One region of the Undibacterium sp. MH2W genome, then DNA from elsewhere that is predicted to be linked to it. Evidence: predicted binding sites of a transcription regulator. Region 1 holds the regulator's gene; the other holds the start of a gene.

Region 1 (7,286 bases):
GCGGTAAGGCAGTCTCTGGCAGCGGCAGAATTCGCCTGACGATTCAACCTAAAGCCGATAAATAACGACAAAACACAAAAATACAAGAAAACCAAGATGCCAACCAATACATCAGAAACAACCAGCACGCTGGTGGTCAAAGGTCTGAAAAAACGCTACGGTGCGCGACAAGTAGTGAGAGACGTCTCGTTGTCCGTCAAGAGTGGCGAAGTCGTTGGACTACTCGGCCCCAACGGAGCAGGTAAAACCACGTCTTTTTACATGATTGTGGGTTTAGTCCCTTCTGATGGTGGCAATATCACAATCGATGGCATCCCCGCTTCCGGTCTCGCGATTCATGAACGTGCAGTACTGGGTTTGTCCTACCTGCCTCAAGAAGCCTCTGTTTTTAGAAAACTCACCGTGGAAGAAAATATCCGCGCCGTGTTAGAGATTCAAAAAGATAAAAATAATAAATATTTATCCAAGGCTGACATCGATACACGTCTCAACGCCTTACTGGCCGATTTGCAGATTGAAAAAATCCGCGAGAACCAGGCGCTCTCGTTATCAGGTGGTGAACGGCGACGCGTTGAGATTGCAAGAGCATTGGCAACGAATCCACGGTTTGTGTTGCTTGACGAGCCCTTTGCAGGCGTTGATCCGATTGCAGTGATTGAGATTCAACGTATTGTCCGCTTCTTGAAAGAACGCGGTATCGGTGTGTTGATCACCGATCACAACGTGCGTGAAACTCTTGGTATTTGTGACCACGCCTACATTATCAACCAAGGTGCCGTATTGGCCAGCGGTAAGCCCGACGATATCATTGAAAATGAATCCGTCAGACGCGTGTACCTAGGAGAGCATTTCCGCATGTGACGGAAGCATCATGAAACAAAGTCTGCAACTCCGCACATCTCAGCATCTTGCTCTCACGCCGCAATTGCAACAATCCATCCGATTGCTGCAATTATCGACCCTCGAATTGCATCAAGAGCTAGAGACCCTCCTCATCGAAAACCCGTTGCTCGAACGGGTCGATGATCCTATGGACAATGCAGTTCGGCTTTTGGCTGACGGCGGTATTAACACTGCCAGTGCCACCCCCGATGCAGGCATGGAAGTACCCGACCTACAAGCGACGACCGCAACGACAGTAGAGACGTCTTCTGACACCGAATTTGCGATCAACGACAGCGTGAGTGCCAACGAAGAAGAATGGAGCTTCAACGATGCGCCAGCAAGCCAATACAATGCGGAAGATGATGATGGACAACGTCAGCTAGAAGCTGCGCATATTGGTCTGCGTGAGCATTTGCTGGAACAGATGCGCTTGAATTTACGTGAACCGCGCGATCTTGCACTGGTGGAACTGATCATTGATGCGATTGATGACAATGGTTATCTGAGTGAAACATTAGATGAAATCCATGCCAGTCTGCCAATTGAATTGACCGTCGAACCAGAAGAACTGACGTTTGCCTTGTCGATGGTGCAAAGCTTTGATCCTGCTGGCGTTGGTGCGCGGTGCCCAGCAGAATGTCTTGCTTTGCAGATAAAACGTTTACCTGATATTCCATTCGTGACGCGTCGCCTTGCGTTAAATATTGTTGAAAATCAATTAAATTTATTTGCACAGCGTGACTTTACAAAATTAAAGAAAATTTTTGATTGCGATGACGAAGATTTGCGCGAAGCACAAATCGTGATTCGTGCTTGCAAACCACGTCCTGGTAGCGAATTTGCTAAGAGCAGTTCGGACTATGTTGTCCCTGATGTCATTGTTAAAAAAACGGCTCACGGTTGGCAGGTTGTCCTCAATCAAGACGTGATGCCCAAGCTACGCGTGAGCAGTATTTATGCCAACATGATGCGTCAGCACCGCGGAGAAAATGGTCTCTCTACGCAACTTCAGGAAGCACGCTGGTTGATCAAAAATATGCGCCAACGTTTCGAAACCATCTTGCGCGTTGCACAAGCGATAGTAGAAAGACAGCGTAATTTTTTCACACACGGTGCAGTTGCGATGCGCCCCCTTGTTTTGCGCGAAATAGCTGATACACTAGGATTACACGAGAGCACCATTTCTCGTGTAACGACCCAAAAATACATGTTGACCCCACATGGCATGTTTGAGTTGAAATATTTTTTCGGCAGCCATGTCGCGACGGAAACCGGGGGAGAAGCATCGTCCACCGCGATACGAGCACTCATCAAGCAGTTGATAGGAGCAGAAGACCAGAAGAACCCACTCTCTGACAGTAAAATCGCAGACATGCTGGGTGAACAGGGCATGGTAATTGCCCGACGGACAGTCGCCAAATACCGCGAAGCCTTGAAAATTCCTCCAGTGAGTATGCGTAAATCTTTATAAGTTTGTCCTTGTATTTACGGCTTAGATTGCTATATATGATTTAGCTCAACACATTTTGAATGAATCGAGCGCATTGTTGTAGCATGTAACATCACTATAGGAGCACAGTATGAATCTCACCATCAGTGGACATCACGTCGAAGTAACTCCTGCAATTCGCGAATACGTGCATACCAAGTTGGAAAGGGTACGGCGCCACTTCGATCAAGTCATTGATATTGCCGTCATTCTGACGGTAGACAAGCTCCGGGAAAAAGAAAAACGTCACAAGGCAGATATCAACCTGCACATCAGTGGTAAAGATATCCACGTTGAGAGTTTGGCACATGATTTGTATGCTGCCATTGATGCATTGGTCGATAAACTGGATCGTCAAGTGATTAAACACAAAGACAAGATTCAGGAACATCACCACGATGCCATCAAACACATGCCTGATCCGGCATCGGCATCATAAGCACCTCATGAGCGCCCTGCGAAGTCAGAGGCAACCAACAAAGGACGCAATAGAGCGTCCTTTTTTGTTTGCGTAACGCTTTCTGTCGCAGTGCCAAAAGCGCGTGACGCCACATCCAGCCCAGCATAAAATAAGGGCTTCATCACCATTATTCTATTGGTCATCCTATGAGCGAACACGTTATCACCTCCGTTAATAATCATATTGGGTTTATTACGCTAGACCGCCCCAAAGCACTCAACTCGCTTTCACTAGAGATGGTTCGTGCCATCACCGCTAGTCTCTTACAATGGCGCGATGACGCACAAATTCGTGCTGTCGTTATTCATAGCAGTAGCGAAAAGGCCTTGTGCGCGGGTGGTGACATTCGCTTTTTTTATGATGTTGGCACAGCATCCCCGAAGGGTGATAGTGCACTCTTAGAAGATTTTTTTACGGAAGAATATGCATTAAATCATTTAATTCATTTTTATCCGAAGCCTTACATCGCCATCATGAATGGCGTTGTGATGGGTGGAGGCATGGGTATCGCACAAGCAGGCCAAGACGCCTGCGTACGCATCGTCACTGAACGCACGAAAATGGCGATGCCAGAGGTGAATATCGGACTCTTCCCCGATGTAGGAGGTGGTTACTTCTTATCACACACACCTGGCCAAATCGGTACGTATCTGGGCTTAAGCGGAGAGATCATTGGTGCGGCGGACGCCCTCTATGCAGGCCTTGCTGATGTGTTTATTCCAACAACGGAGATTCCCGCGTTGATGGCGCTTTTCAGCAATCACGATACGACTGATTGGCGTCAAGCGATTCACAATTTCGCCGCTCCCTTTGCAACGCAAATCGACCCAACGCAAAGCAAACTGGCCACACATCGTACAGAGATTGATGCCTTGTTCATCGGCGATAGTGTCCCTGCTATCACAGAGCGTCTGAAAGCCAGCGATAGCACCTTCGCTCAGACAACCGTCGCCACGATGGAAAAACGCTCACCATTGCTCATGAGCGTGACATTGGAGCAACTGCGCCGCAGCGCCAACATGACGGTGTCAGATTGTCTGCGCATGGAAAGAACCATGGTTCGTCACTGTTTCAAGCATGGTGAAGTCGTAGAAGGTGTTCGTGCGTTGGTTGTCGACAAAGATAATCAACCACAATGGTCACCTGCACATCTCTCAGAGGTGACACGCGATATGGTGCTGGGATTCTTCTCGCCGGTATGGCCAGATTATGCTCATCCGCTGCACGCATTAGCGGGATAATCCAAAGACCTATTGACGTCAGCAATCTGTCTAAAAAAAACACCCCGCTGTACTACTCGCGGGGTGTTTTACATCAATGGCAGTCTTAGTGCTGCGCATTTCCTCCGAGATACGCCGCCTTCACTGCAGGATCGTTCTGCAAGCTCGCCGCAGGACCATGCACCGAAATACGCCCATTTTCCAGTACGTAGCCGTAATCAGCGACGGCCAACGCTGCTGCCGCAAACTGTTCCACAAGCAACATCGTCATCCCTTCTTGCTTGAGACGCTGGATAATCCGGAATACTTCATCGACCAAAATCGGTGCCAATCCCATGGATGGCTCATCCAATAGAATCACTTCCGGATTGAGCATCACCGCACGTGCCATCGCCAGCATCTGCTGCTCACCACCCGACAACGTGCCAGCGAGTTGATCACGACGTTCACGCAGACGCGGAAACAATTCCATCGCCTTTTGCAGATCCGTCTCAATATCACCGCGACTACGTGAGCCAGTAAATCGAGGGAAAGCACCTAACAATAAATTATCTTTCACCGACATCGTCGCAAACACGCGGCGACCTTCTGGTGAATGCGCCAAACCAGCGCGAGCAATTTTGTGCGAATCGAGACCAGTGATGTCCTGCCCTCCCAGACTAACTGTCCCCTCTTTCGGTTTCAACATTCCAGAAATGGCACGCATTGTGGTTGTTTTACCGGCACCATTAGAACCGATTAGCGTCACCACTTTTCCTTTTGGGACAGACAAGGAAATACCGTGCAATACCTGTACCTTACCGTAAGCGGCGTGTAAATTTGAAATTTCTAACATAGGGTTCTCCTTACGCCGTTGTCGCCGAATGGGCTGCGCCACTCAACTCGTCGCTGACGCTGCCGCCAAGGTAAGCCTCAATCACTTTCGGATCAGCCTGTACATCGGCAGGTTTGCCTTCGCAAATTTTCTGACCGAAATCGAGGACGGTGACGGTATCGCACAGCGACATCACCACATCCATATGATGCTCAATCAGAATAATAGTGATGCCATGCTCACGAATTTTTCGAATGATCGCGATCAGTTCTTTAATATCGGGTGCCGTCAATCCAGCAGCAGGCTCATCGAGCAACAGCAACTGAGGATTTAAGCCAAGTGCACGACCAATCTCTAATAACCGCTGCTTACCATACGGCAGATTGCGTGCTTCTTCATTCGCCAGATCAGACAGGCCCACAAAGTGCAAGATACTGGCCGCCCGTTCTCGTGCAGTGCGCTCTTCACGCAGATAGCGAGGGGTATGCAACATCGCATCAAATACGTTGCTACGGAATGTGCTGTGCAAGCCGACCAAGACGTTTTCTGTCGCCGTCATTTCACCAAATAGCTGGACGTTCTGAAACGTGCGAGCGACGCCTCCCAAGGCGATGGCTGAAGGTGTCGATCCTGAGATGACCCGTCCACCAAACTCCACCACACCATCGGTTGGTTTATAGATCCCAGTCAAGACATTCATCATCGTACTTTTACCAGAACCATTCGGACCGATTAACCCGTGCACGGCACCTTGAGCGATCTGTAAGTCAACATGATTTAAGGCTTTCAAACCACCGAACTGCATCAACAACTGACGTGCGCTCAACAACACACCAACACGTGCACCACCAGCATTGGCAATGGCTAAGGATTCATCCACTGCAGTGGCATCGGTCTTCGCAATCAGATGACGTGGGCCTTTTCCAAACATGGCACTGACAAAGCCAACAATCCCGTCCTGCAGGTAATACACAACGAACAAAGTCATCAGACCGAAGATGGTCAGACGCCAGTCTGTGATGTTTTCCAACTTATAAGAAAACAGCGCCATACCAATAGTTGCAGCGACCGGCACCATGATTTCACGCGCTGTTTTACGCTTCTGTGCGAGGGCAATCCCTGAACCAATCGTCGCAATCACAGCCGCCGCCGTCGAGATCTGACGGAACAAATCGATATCTGCCAACAAGGAAGGCAACATCACGACGATGAACGCACCGATCAGAGAACCAATACGGCTCTTGCGTCCCCCCATAATCACGGCCAACAAAAACAGAATCGTCAATTCAAAGTTATAGGTATTTGGCGAGATATATTGTTCCGAGTAAGCGTACAGACTACCCGCCAGACCCGCTAAGGCCGCACTGATCACGAACGCGTAGACCTTGTAGCGATACACGGAGACACCCATACAGTCCGAAGCAATCGGGCTGTCACGCAACGCCTGAAACGCGCGTCCAAGATGAGAACGCAAAACACGGTGAACAACAACCAACGCGACGACCATCAAAATGGCAACGAGATAGAAGAACGTTGTTTCATCCATTTTTTGACCAAACCATCCTGGTTTCGTAATCTGAATCCCCATAGGACCTTCAGTGAGGAAACTCATTTCGTTGATCAAAATTTGCGTGATCGTACCAAACGCCAAGGTCACCATCGCCAAATAGGGCCCCGTCACGCGCAATGCAGGTAAGGCCATCACAGCACCAAAGACAGCAGCGACGACAATACTCGCAGGCAAGGCGACCAAGATTGGTAAGCCGAGTTTCAGATACAACACCCCAGTGGTATAGGAACCGATCCCAAATAGACCAGCGTGACCTAATGACACCTGCCCCGTATAGCCAACAACGATGTCGAGGCCAAACAAGAGAATGGCGTAAATTAAAATGGTTTCTGCCAGATGCAGATAGTACGGATTGTGCATGAACACGGGGAACAATCCCAATGCGACGATGCCAATCGCAGAAAGTATGAAGGTCTTTTTATTCATGATATCTCCTTACACTTTCTTAATCGCTGTTTTACCAAACAAACCAGCAGGTTTGATCGCTAATACCAATAACAGCAACACGAGACCAGGAACCTCTTTGTAGCCCGTGGATACATAGAACCCCGTCAACGTTTCAGCAATCCCCAAAATCAGACCGCCCACAATCGCGCCGACACCCGATGTCAACCCGCCGATAATGGCGACCGCAAACGCTTTCAAGCCAAGTGAAGAGCCCATCGTCGCACCGGTCAAGGTCAACGGCGCCACCAACACACCGGCAAATGCAGCTGTCGCAGAAGACAAGGCATAAGAGAAAGTAATGACCATGCTGGTGTTAATACCCATCAAACCTGCGGCATCGCGGTCGTTTGAAGTAGCCACGACTGCCTTACCGTAGATCGATTTACGATTAAACATTTCGA
Region 2 (7,286 bases), 340 kb from region 1:
CCGCATTGAGTGCCAGCGCCGATTGTGGATTATCACCCGGGCGTGCAATCGCTATGTTGGGCCGAGATTCGTAGTAAAAACTGCTCGACGTTGGCACGAGTAGGTTGCAGGCATCATAACCTCCGCGCAGAAACACGAGGAGGAAGCGGCTTTGCGTCGCTGGTGCCGCCAAGGCATGACTGCAATAGCCTGTCGCAGGCAAGACGCTCATCGCTAACATGGATTTGAGGAGATCGCGGCGGTGCATGATGGTTCCTTTTGGCGGGCAAAATAGGGTTGAATCAAATCAATCGCTAACGTCGCATCATTTCAGGTGACGCCAGGAAAAAAATATTCCATTCGTTGGGCGACTTCGCTTGCTTGAGTGCTTCGCGGGTTTCCGAGCTAAAGGTGCTACTCATTGTTTTTGCGTACATCGAGTTCGCCAATGCTGGTGCTGGCGGCTTCTCTGCTACCGTCATGTTGTCCGCCTTAAATAGACCTGGCGTACCAAATGCCATCGCACGGGCAATGTCAAACCGGACACTCATTTGACCAGGACTCGCCCACGCACTTTCATCCATGGCGTAGCCGTCTGGTGTTTGATGCCCGTTTAACGGTTGCCCCATCATATTGAGCCAGTTCAACATTGGACCCGCATTCACAATGTAGTTGCCGTCATAGGCGAGCCGGACTTCGCTGACAACGTAATGGAGAGGATCTTTAAACTTGTGACCAAGGGAGGCAATGAATTCCGGCGAATCGAACATGGTTCGCAGGGTGACGGGAATATTGCCGTCGCTTTGTAAAAAGCTATTGGCCATGCTTTGCACTAATGCATCCGAGGGATTATCCGACACAAAGTACATGGCGAGTTTTTTACTGATATAACGCGCTGTTGCTGGCTGCCTTGTCAACATGGTCAGCACATCTTCCATTTCATTCAGGCCACGACCATAAATGGTGTTGCCTAAGAATTGCTTATCGCCGAAATCATGACGTTGTGGGTTAAATTCAAATAAGCCACGACGTATATACAGTCTGCTGAACTCGGGTTTAATTTTGGGTGCATTGCCGTTTAAATTTACGCCGATACCCGTAAGTACGCGTGCTAACTCCTGAACGTCCTTCTGGGAATAGCCGCTATTGACGCCCATGGTGTGCAATTCCATGATTTCACGGGCATAGTTTTCGTTGATATGACCAACGGTGTTATATTCATTGTCCAAATAGCGCAGCATCGCTGGGTGGTAGGCGGTTGCACGGAGTAAATCGCGAAAGTTGCCTAGGGCATTGGGGCGGATAGCATTTTCTTCAAAATCACCTAACATCGCGCGCACATTGTGCTTACCACTGTGAATGTTAAAGTGATTCATCCAGAACCACGTCATTTGTTCCTGCAACTGATTCGGCGAATAGACATCGCGTAATAATGAGCGCGTCGCAAACTCACGATACAGACGGTTCAATTCCTGTTGATAGGCTTTTCTCAAACTATCATCGACGCCTTTTTGTTGCTCTGCCTCGATACGCTGCGCTTCTAATTTGTGAATTAATTCTTCCAGTGACAACTGCGAAATCGTCATGCTGTTGATCTGGGCTTGAATGACATTAGGGACGACGCTGCCCCGAGAGCGCAACTGCTGGTCCAGATAGCGGTCCATGTTGACCGATTGTAACTGCTGGTCGGAAGTGAAATTACTGCCAAAAGTAATACGATTCAATAACTGGCTGGGATTGACATTGGCTTTGGACAAGGTATTGCCAACAGGCGGCAAGGTTTTAACGTAGTCGTTTTTTGCATCTTGTCGCACAGAAGATGAGCCGCACGCGGCCAGCAGGCAGATCAGTCCTGCGCTGGCGAGCCGTTGTATTGAAAGAGAGCTAAACATGGGCAGTCTGTACTCCGGTCATATTCAAAGCATAGGAGGATACAACGAATTATGCTCAAAAGAGATGACCGGGGTGGACTGCGACTATGTATTTTTTTGTATAAAAATAGTTTTTTTGACTAGTCGATCAAATGTCGCTGCTGTCGTCTAATGCCGAAGACTGATCTTGTCCTTGGTCAAAATAGCCAGAGATGAGCCCGCTGTCATTCTGGTTGCTGAGGGACGAGTTCATATTGTCACCAGTGACATTGTCATTGAAATTCGCATTCAACCGTTGGTGTTCATTACCGTTCATCATATGGCTGATCCCTTCATACAAGAACGCCCCCGCGGCCACGCCAGCTGCCGTTGCCGCAACGGAACCAAGGACGCTTCCCGTATTTCCACCAAAAAAGCTCGACGAAGCGGGTTGTGCGTATTGCACTGGTGTCGCTACGTTTGCCGGGTAAGCTGTCGGGTAGGCAGGCAACGGCTGACCAGTGACGGATGTTGCGCCAGATGGATAACTCGCAACTGGGGGCGCTGAAGACACATTGAGTGGTCTGCTTTGAGCGCTGTTGCCCCAACCACTGATGGCGGGGTCGAGAAAACTGGACGATGAACTGGTTTGCCCATTGCCAAGCGCCGCATTGAGGGCCTTTTGCTCACGCAGATCTGCTTGCAGGCTGGCAATTTGACTATTGGCGTGGACCATTGCCTGATCCAATAATAGTGCACGTTGTACCAGCAAATAGCTGGCATCAGGCTGCTTACTGACGGCGGTGTTAATCATTTCCTGTGCCACGGGATCTTTATTGACGCCCTGCACTTGGACCAACTGATCCAGAAAATTCTGCAATAAGTGGATTTCCTGTGGTGACATCATTTTCTCCTGAGGTGAACGTAACGCTACCTATCTGGTTATGACCGGATGGATTTCAATACTGATGTAGATGATACCCGCCATGAGGATAGCTTAATGCTCCCTGAGTGCTCGTCGATATTGAATCGCTTCTGCGACATGGGGTGTGCTAATGGTCTCTGCGGCGGCGAGATCGGCGATGGTTCTCGCTACTTTTAATACTCGGTGGTATGCGCGTGCAGACCAAGCAAACTTGGTGATGGCTTGCGTGAGAAGCTGTTGTGCGGCGGCATCTGGTTGGCATAACGCATCGATTTCGCTGGTGCTGAGTAAGTTGTTGGCTTTTCCTTGGCGCCTCTGCTGGCGCTCAAACGCGGCTTCGACGCGTGCGTGAATGAGGGCGCTGGGTTCGCCGTCGGCTTGCTTCAGTAAATCAGCGTGGGGCAACGCGGCCACCTGAATTTGTAGGTCAATGCGATCGAGCAAGGGACCTGAGATTTTGTCTTGATAGCGATTGATCAGCTCCGGCGTGCAACGACATTTGCCATTACTGTGGCCAAAATAGCCACAGGGGCAGGGATTCATTGCAGCGATGAGTTGAAAGCGTGCCGGAAAATCCGCCTGACGTGCAGCGCGGGAAATGGTGATGTGACCAGATTCGAGCGGTTCACGTAGCACTTCTAAGACTTTACGATCAAATTCTGGGAGCTCATCGAGAAACAGGACGCCACGGTGTGCCAGCGAAATTTCGCCGGGGCGCGGATTGCCACCACCGCCAACCAGTGCAACGGCGGAGGCCGTGTGATGAGGTGCACGATAGGGGCGAATCTTCCATTGATGAATCGAGAAGCCTGATGTTAACGATTGGACTGCTGCCGATTCTAATGCCTCTTGGTCGGTCATTGTGGGCAAAATACCCGCAAAGCGGGCCGCAAGCATGGATTTACCGGTGCCGGGTGGTCCGACCATAAGGACGGAGTGCGAACCTGCCGCAGCGACCTCAAGTGCCCGTTTGGCTTGGAGTTGTCCTTTCACTTCATTGAAATCCGGACAGTTGACGGTTCGGCTGTTTTCGACTGGACGATGGCGTGAAAGCCTGTCATCACCCTTGATAGCAGCGAAGTGAGTACAAACTTGAAGTAAAGAGTCTGCTGGATAAATCGCGGCATCGCTCACCAACGCCGCTTCATTCGCATTTGCAGTGGGTAAGATAAAGGCGCGCTTACGTTCGGGCTGGGCACCGCGTTGACCCTGACAAATTGCAAAGGTCATGGCCAGCGCACCGCGAATTGGGCGGAGTTCTCCAGAGAGTGACAGTTCCCCCGCAAATTCGTAGTGGTCGAGCATCTCGCTCGGAATTTGGCCAGATGCTGCCAGAATGCCCAAAGCGATGGGAAGGTCAAAGCGGCCAGACTCTTTCGGCAGATCCGCCGGTGCAAGGTTGACGGTGATCCGTTTGGCAGGAAACTCAAAACGTGCATTCTGGATGGCGGCACGCACCCTGTCCTTGGATTCTTTTACTTCCGTTTCAGGCAGCCCGACGATCGTAAACGCAGGCAAACCGTTTGCCAGATGGACTTCCACAGTCACTTGTGGCGCATCCATACCAGCCAATGCGCGGCTTTTTAATACAGCAAGACTCACATTCTTCCTTTATTTGGTGAAACGATGAATTATCTAGACGGCAGCACCGTAGCGTCGATTCATCGTTCAGCGATTGAACGGGAAGAATCGGCGACGGGCATTGAGTACCGTGTGGCAGCAAGGGCGACAATGAATGGACTATGCAGCGCGCCGGCAGGTGAAAAACCCATTGATGGTGAGCCTGCCGCCGGTGGGGTCGCTGCTCAGTAAGGATGGATTGGTGATGTAGGCAGAATGAAAAATGTACGCATCATAAAAAATCATGCGATTCCATTTTGCTGGAACCATGTTGATCAGTTCAAAGTATTTATTTGATCCTGTCTGGTAACCGGGCTCCACACCGAGTTCTGCCGTGAACTCTTCATTGGACATCGTGCACCAAGGGGAGTCAGGAGAGTAGAACAAGCGGTATAGCTCATCTTTGGCCATCGTGGGCCGGTAAAAGCTGGTGCCACCTAAGTCTGGATTGTCAAACAAGTAAAGCACGGAGGCGGCAAAACACTGCTGTGGATGCGTGGTGATCGGGTCCGTATGGCAAATACGCTGAAATAGCCCGAGCTCATGGGGCTGCAACGTCGCCATCGACAAGCGGCTAAAAATCCGTTCTGTCCGCCGCGCACCCAGCAAGCGTCTGATGTGCTGAATGAAAAAATCATTTAACCGTGCCGAAAAATCGTCGGGCATCACGAGTTGCAACCCCGGGAAGGTATTCACCGGCGCCATTGAAAAGTGGTCACGCTGTTGCGTTGCATACGCCACCATCGCCTCTGGTTCCAATAAAAAGTCGTCAATCACGATACAAGGCAAATGTCCGGGGATGGGAATCAATTGAATTGTTGGGCGCGGATTGAACATGGGCAAGAATGGGAAATAAGGGGGCGGATGATAGGCAGATGAATGATCACCATGGTGCATCGGTCATCGCGATGCACCATGGAGAGTAAAAAGTGGATTCGCTACTTACTTCGCCGCGAAGTGCGCTTCAAGGGCTGCCACGCGTTCTTCGAGCGCTTCGAGTTTAGCGCGGGTTTTCGCTAAGACTTGTGCCTGAATATCAAACTCTTCGCGGGTCACCAGATCCAGTTTAGAAAAACCCTGCGTCATCATGGCTTTGACATTTTTTTCGATGTCTTTGGCTGGAGAATTCTCGAGCACCTGATTGATTTTGGCTTGCATGTCGTCGAAAAAATTTTGCTTGTTCATGGTGGCTTGTCCTGGTTATCAAAGAGTGCGCACGTTTATGGTGCGTATTTTTCTGGCGTCAAAAGGTGCAAAAACGCCTGCTACAAATTGGTGCAAATCATCCGTTGGTGAACTATAGTGAATTCCAACAAATGTGATGAAAGGGAAATCATAACCCAAAGCCCGAGACCTGCCCATGGTCGGGGTGCATCTGGACGCGACAGAGATATGACAAGGCGTAACAAAGCTGTCATCAACAGTCGATCGCTTCATAATTAGTGACAAATTATCCATGATTTATTTGAGCTGTATTGTTCTAAAGACAGCTGGCACGACTCCTGCTTATACAAGATCGAAGAGCTCTATCAAGTTCAATGAGTTCATTTCCCGCAGGGTCACGGATGATCTTCTGGCTTTGTGTATCAGTGGTTGACGAAGTGAGTTCAAGGCAGTTTCTTAATTACGACTAATGTTTATACCTTTAAGGGGAAGCAAAATGAAGAAAGCTTTACTTGCTGTAGCAGTTGCCTCAACGTTCGTGACTGGATTTGTTCACGCAGAAGATGCAAAACCAGACAATGAAGTCAGTTATAACGTTGGTGTCGCAAGCGACTATCGTTATCGTGGTATCTCTCAAACGCGTTTAGATCCAGCATTGCAAGGCGGTGCGGACTACACCAACAATCCAACAGGCTTTTACGCTGGTACTTGGTTGTCTTCCATTAAATGGACTAAAGATGCAGGCGGCGGTGGCGATGTTGAGTGGGATTTGTATGCAGGTAAGCGCGGCGAGATCACGAAAGACGTGACCTATGACGTGGGTGTCCTGAGCTACGTCTATCCTTCTAACGGTTTGGGTAACGTTGCTGGCTTGGCTAATGCGAACACCACAGAAATCTACGGTCAAGTTGGTACAGGTCCTTTCTACGCCAAGTACTCCAGCTCGGTAACGAACCTGTTCGGCAACCAAAATAGTAAAAACAGTGGCTATTTGGATCTGGGTGCCAACGTTGAATTGCCAGAAGGTTACACACTGGTTATTCACGCAGGTCGTCAAAACGTCAAAAATAGTTCTGCCTTGTCTTACACAGACTGGAAATTCGGTGTAACGAAAGAATTTGTTGGCGTCGCGTTCACATTAGCAGCCATTGGCACCAACGCAAACAGTGCCTTATATGTCACACCAGCGGGTAAATTCACTGGCAAAACAAGCCTGGTCTTGACTGCCGTTAAAACATTCTGAAGATCGAGGATAGTATGAAACTCATTACAGCGATTATCAAACCTTTCAAACTCGATGAAGTGCGTGAAGCTTTATCGGAGATGGGAGTGCAGGGCATCACCGTGACGGAAGTCAAAGGTTTTGGCCGTCAAAAAGGTCATACCGAGTTATATCGCGGTGCTGAATACGTCGTTGATTTCTTACCAAAAACCAAAATTGAAGCGGCTGTGGATGATGCGATCGTTGATCGCGCGATCGAAGCGATCGAAAACGCAGCACGCACAGGCAAAATTGGCGATGGAAAGATTTTTGTCTATGACTTGCAACAGGTTGTGCGTATCCGTACCGGCGAAACCGGCAACGACGCACTCTGACGTACTCTGATTGATTCATTAGGGAATTCATATGAAAAATATTTTTAAAAATATACTGGTAGCAGGTGCCTTGCTTGCATCAGTGGGGATGACATCCGTCGCAATGGCTGACGATGCGCCAGCAAAAGTTGACGCGACTGCGGCATCCGCAG

Evidence for each region. Region 1 encodes sigma-54, which starts transcription at its own class of promoters, with help from an activator protein. Its sites were predicted from a motif close to TGGCANGNAANCTGCTTT; they were not measured.
Region 2: a site for sigma-54 is predicted at 5,866-5,883, ahead of ACO0K2_RS05670 (TorF family putative porin). Genes of this name have one in related genera too.

Annotation. Positions count from the first base shown of each region.
Region 1 covers NZ_JBMPPA010000002.1:643,197-650,482, reverse strand. The annotation lists gene lptA (lipopolysaccharide transport periplasmic protein LptA) at 1-65, shown strand, start outside; gene lptB (LPS export ABC transporter ATP-binding protein) at 97-861, shown strand; gene ACO0K2_RS07205 (RNA polymerase factor sigma-54) at 872-2,356, shown strand; gene hpf (ribosome hibernation-promoting factor, HPF/YfiA family) at 2,466-2,813, shown strand; gene ACO0K2_RS07195 (enoyl-CoA hydratase/isomerase family protein) at 2,981-4,075, shown strand; gene ACO0K2_RS07190 (ABC transporter ATP-binding protein) at 4,161-4,889, opposite strand; gene ACO0K2_RS07185 (ABC transporter permease subunit) at 4,900-6,864, opposite strand; gene ACO0K2_RS07180 (branched-chain amino acid ABC transporter permease) at 6,874-7,286, opposite strand, start outside.
Region 2 covers NZ_JBMPPA010000002.1:300,482-307,767, forward strand. The annotation lists gene ACO0K2_RS05640 (DUF1501 domain-containing protein) at 1-247, opposite strand, end outside; gene ACO0K2_RS05645 (DUF1800 domain-containing protein) at 294-1,871, opposite strand; gene ACO0K2_RS05650 (DUF2076 domain-containing protein) at 1,999-2,736, opposite strand; gene ACO0K2_RS05655 (YifB family Mg chelatase-like AAA ATPase) at 2,827-4,356, opposite strand; gene ACO0K2_RS05660 (DUF6445 family protein) at 4,495-5,271, opposite strand; gene ACO0K2_RS05665 (accessory factor UbiK family protein) at 5,317-5,559, opposite strand; gene ACO0K2_RS05670 (TorF family putative porin) at 6,035-6,781, shown strand; gene ACO0K2_RS05675 (P-II family nitrogen regulator) at 6,796-7,134, shown strand; gene ACO0K2_RS05680 (ammonium transporter) at 7,166-7,286, shown strand, end outside.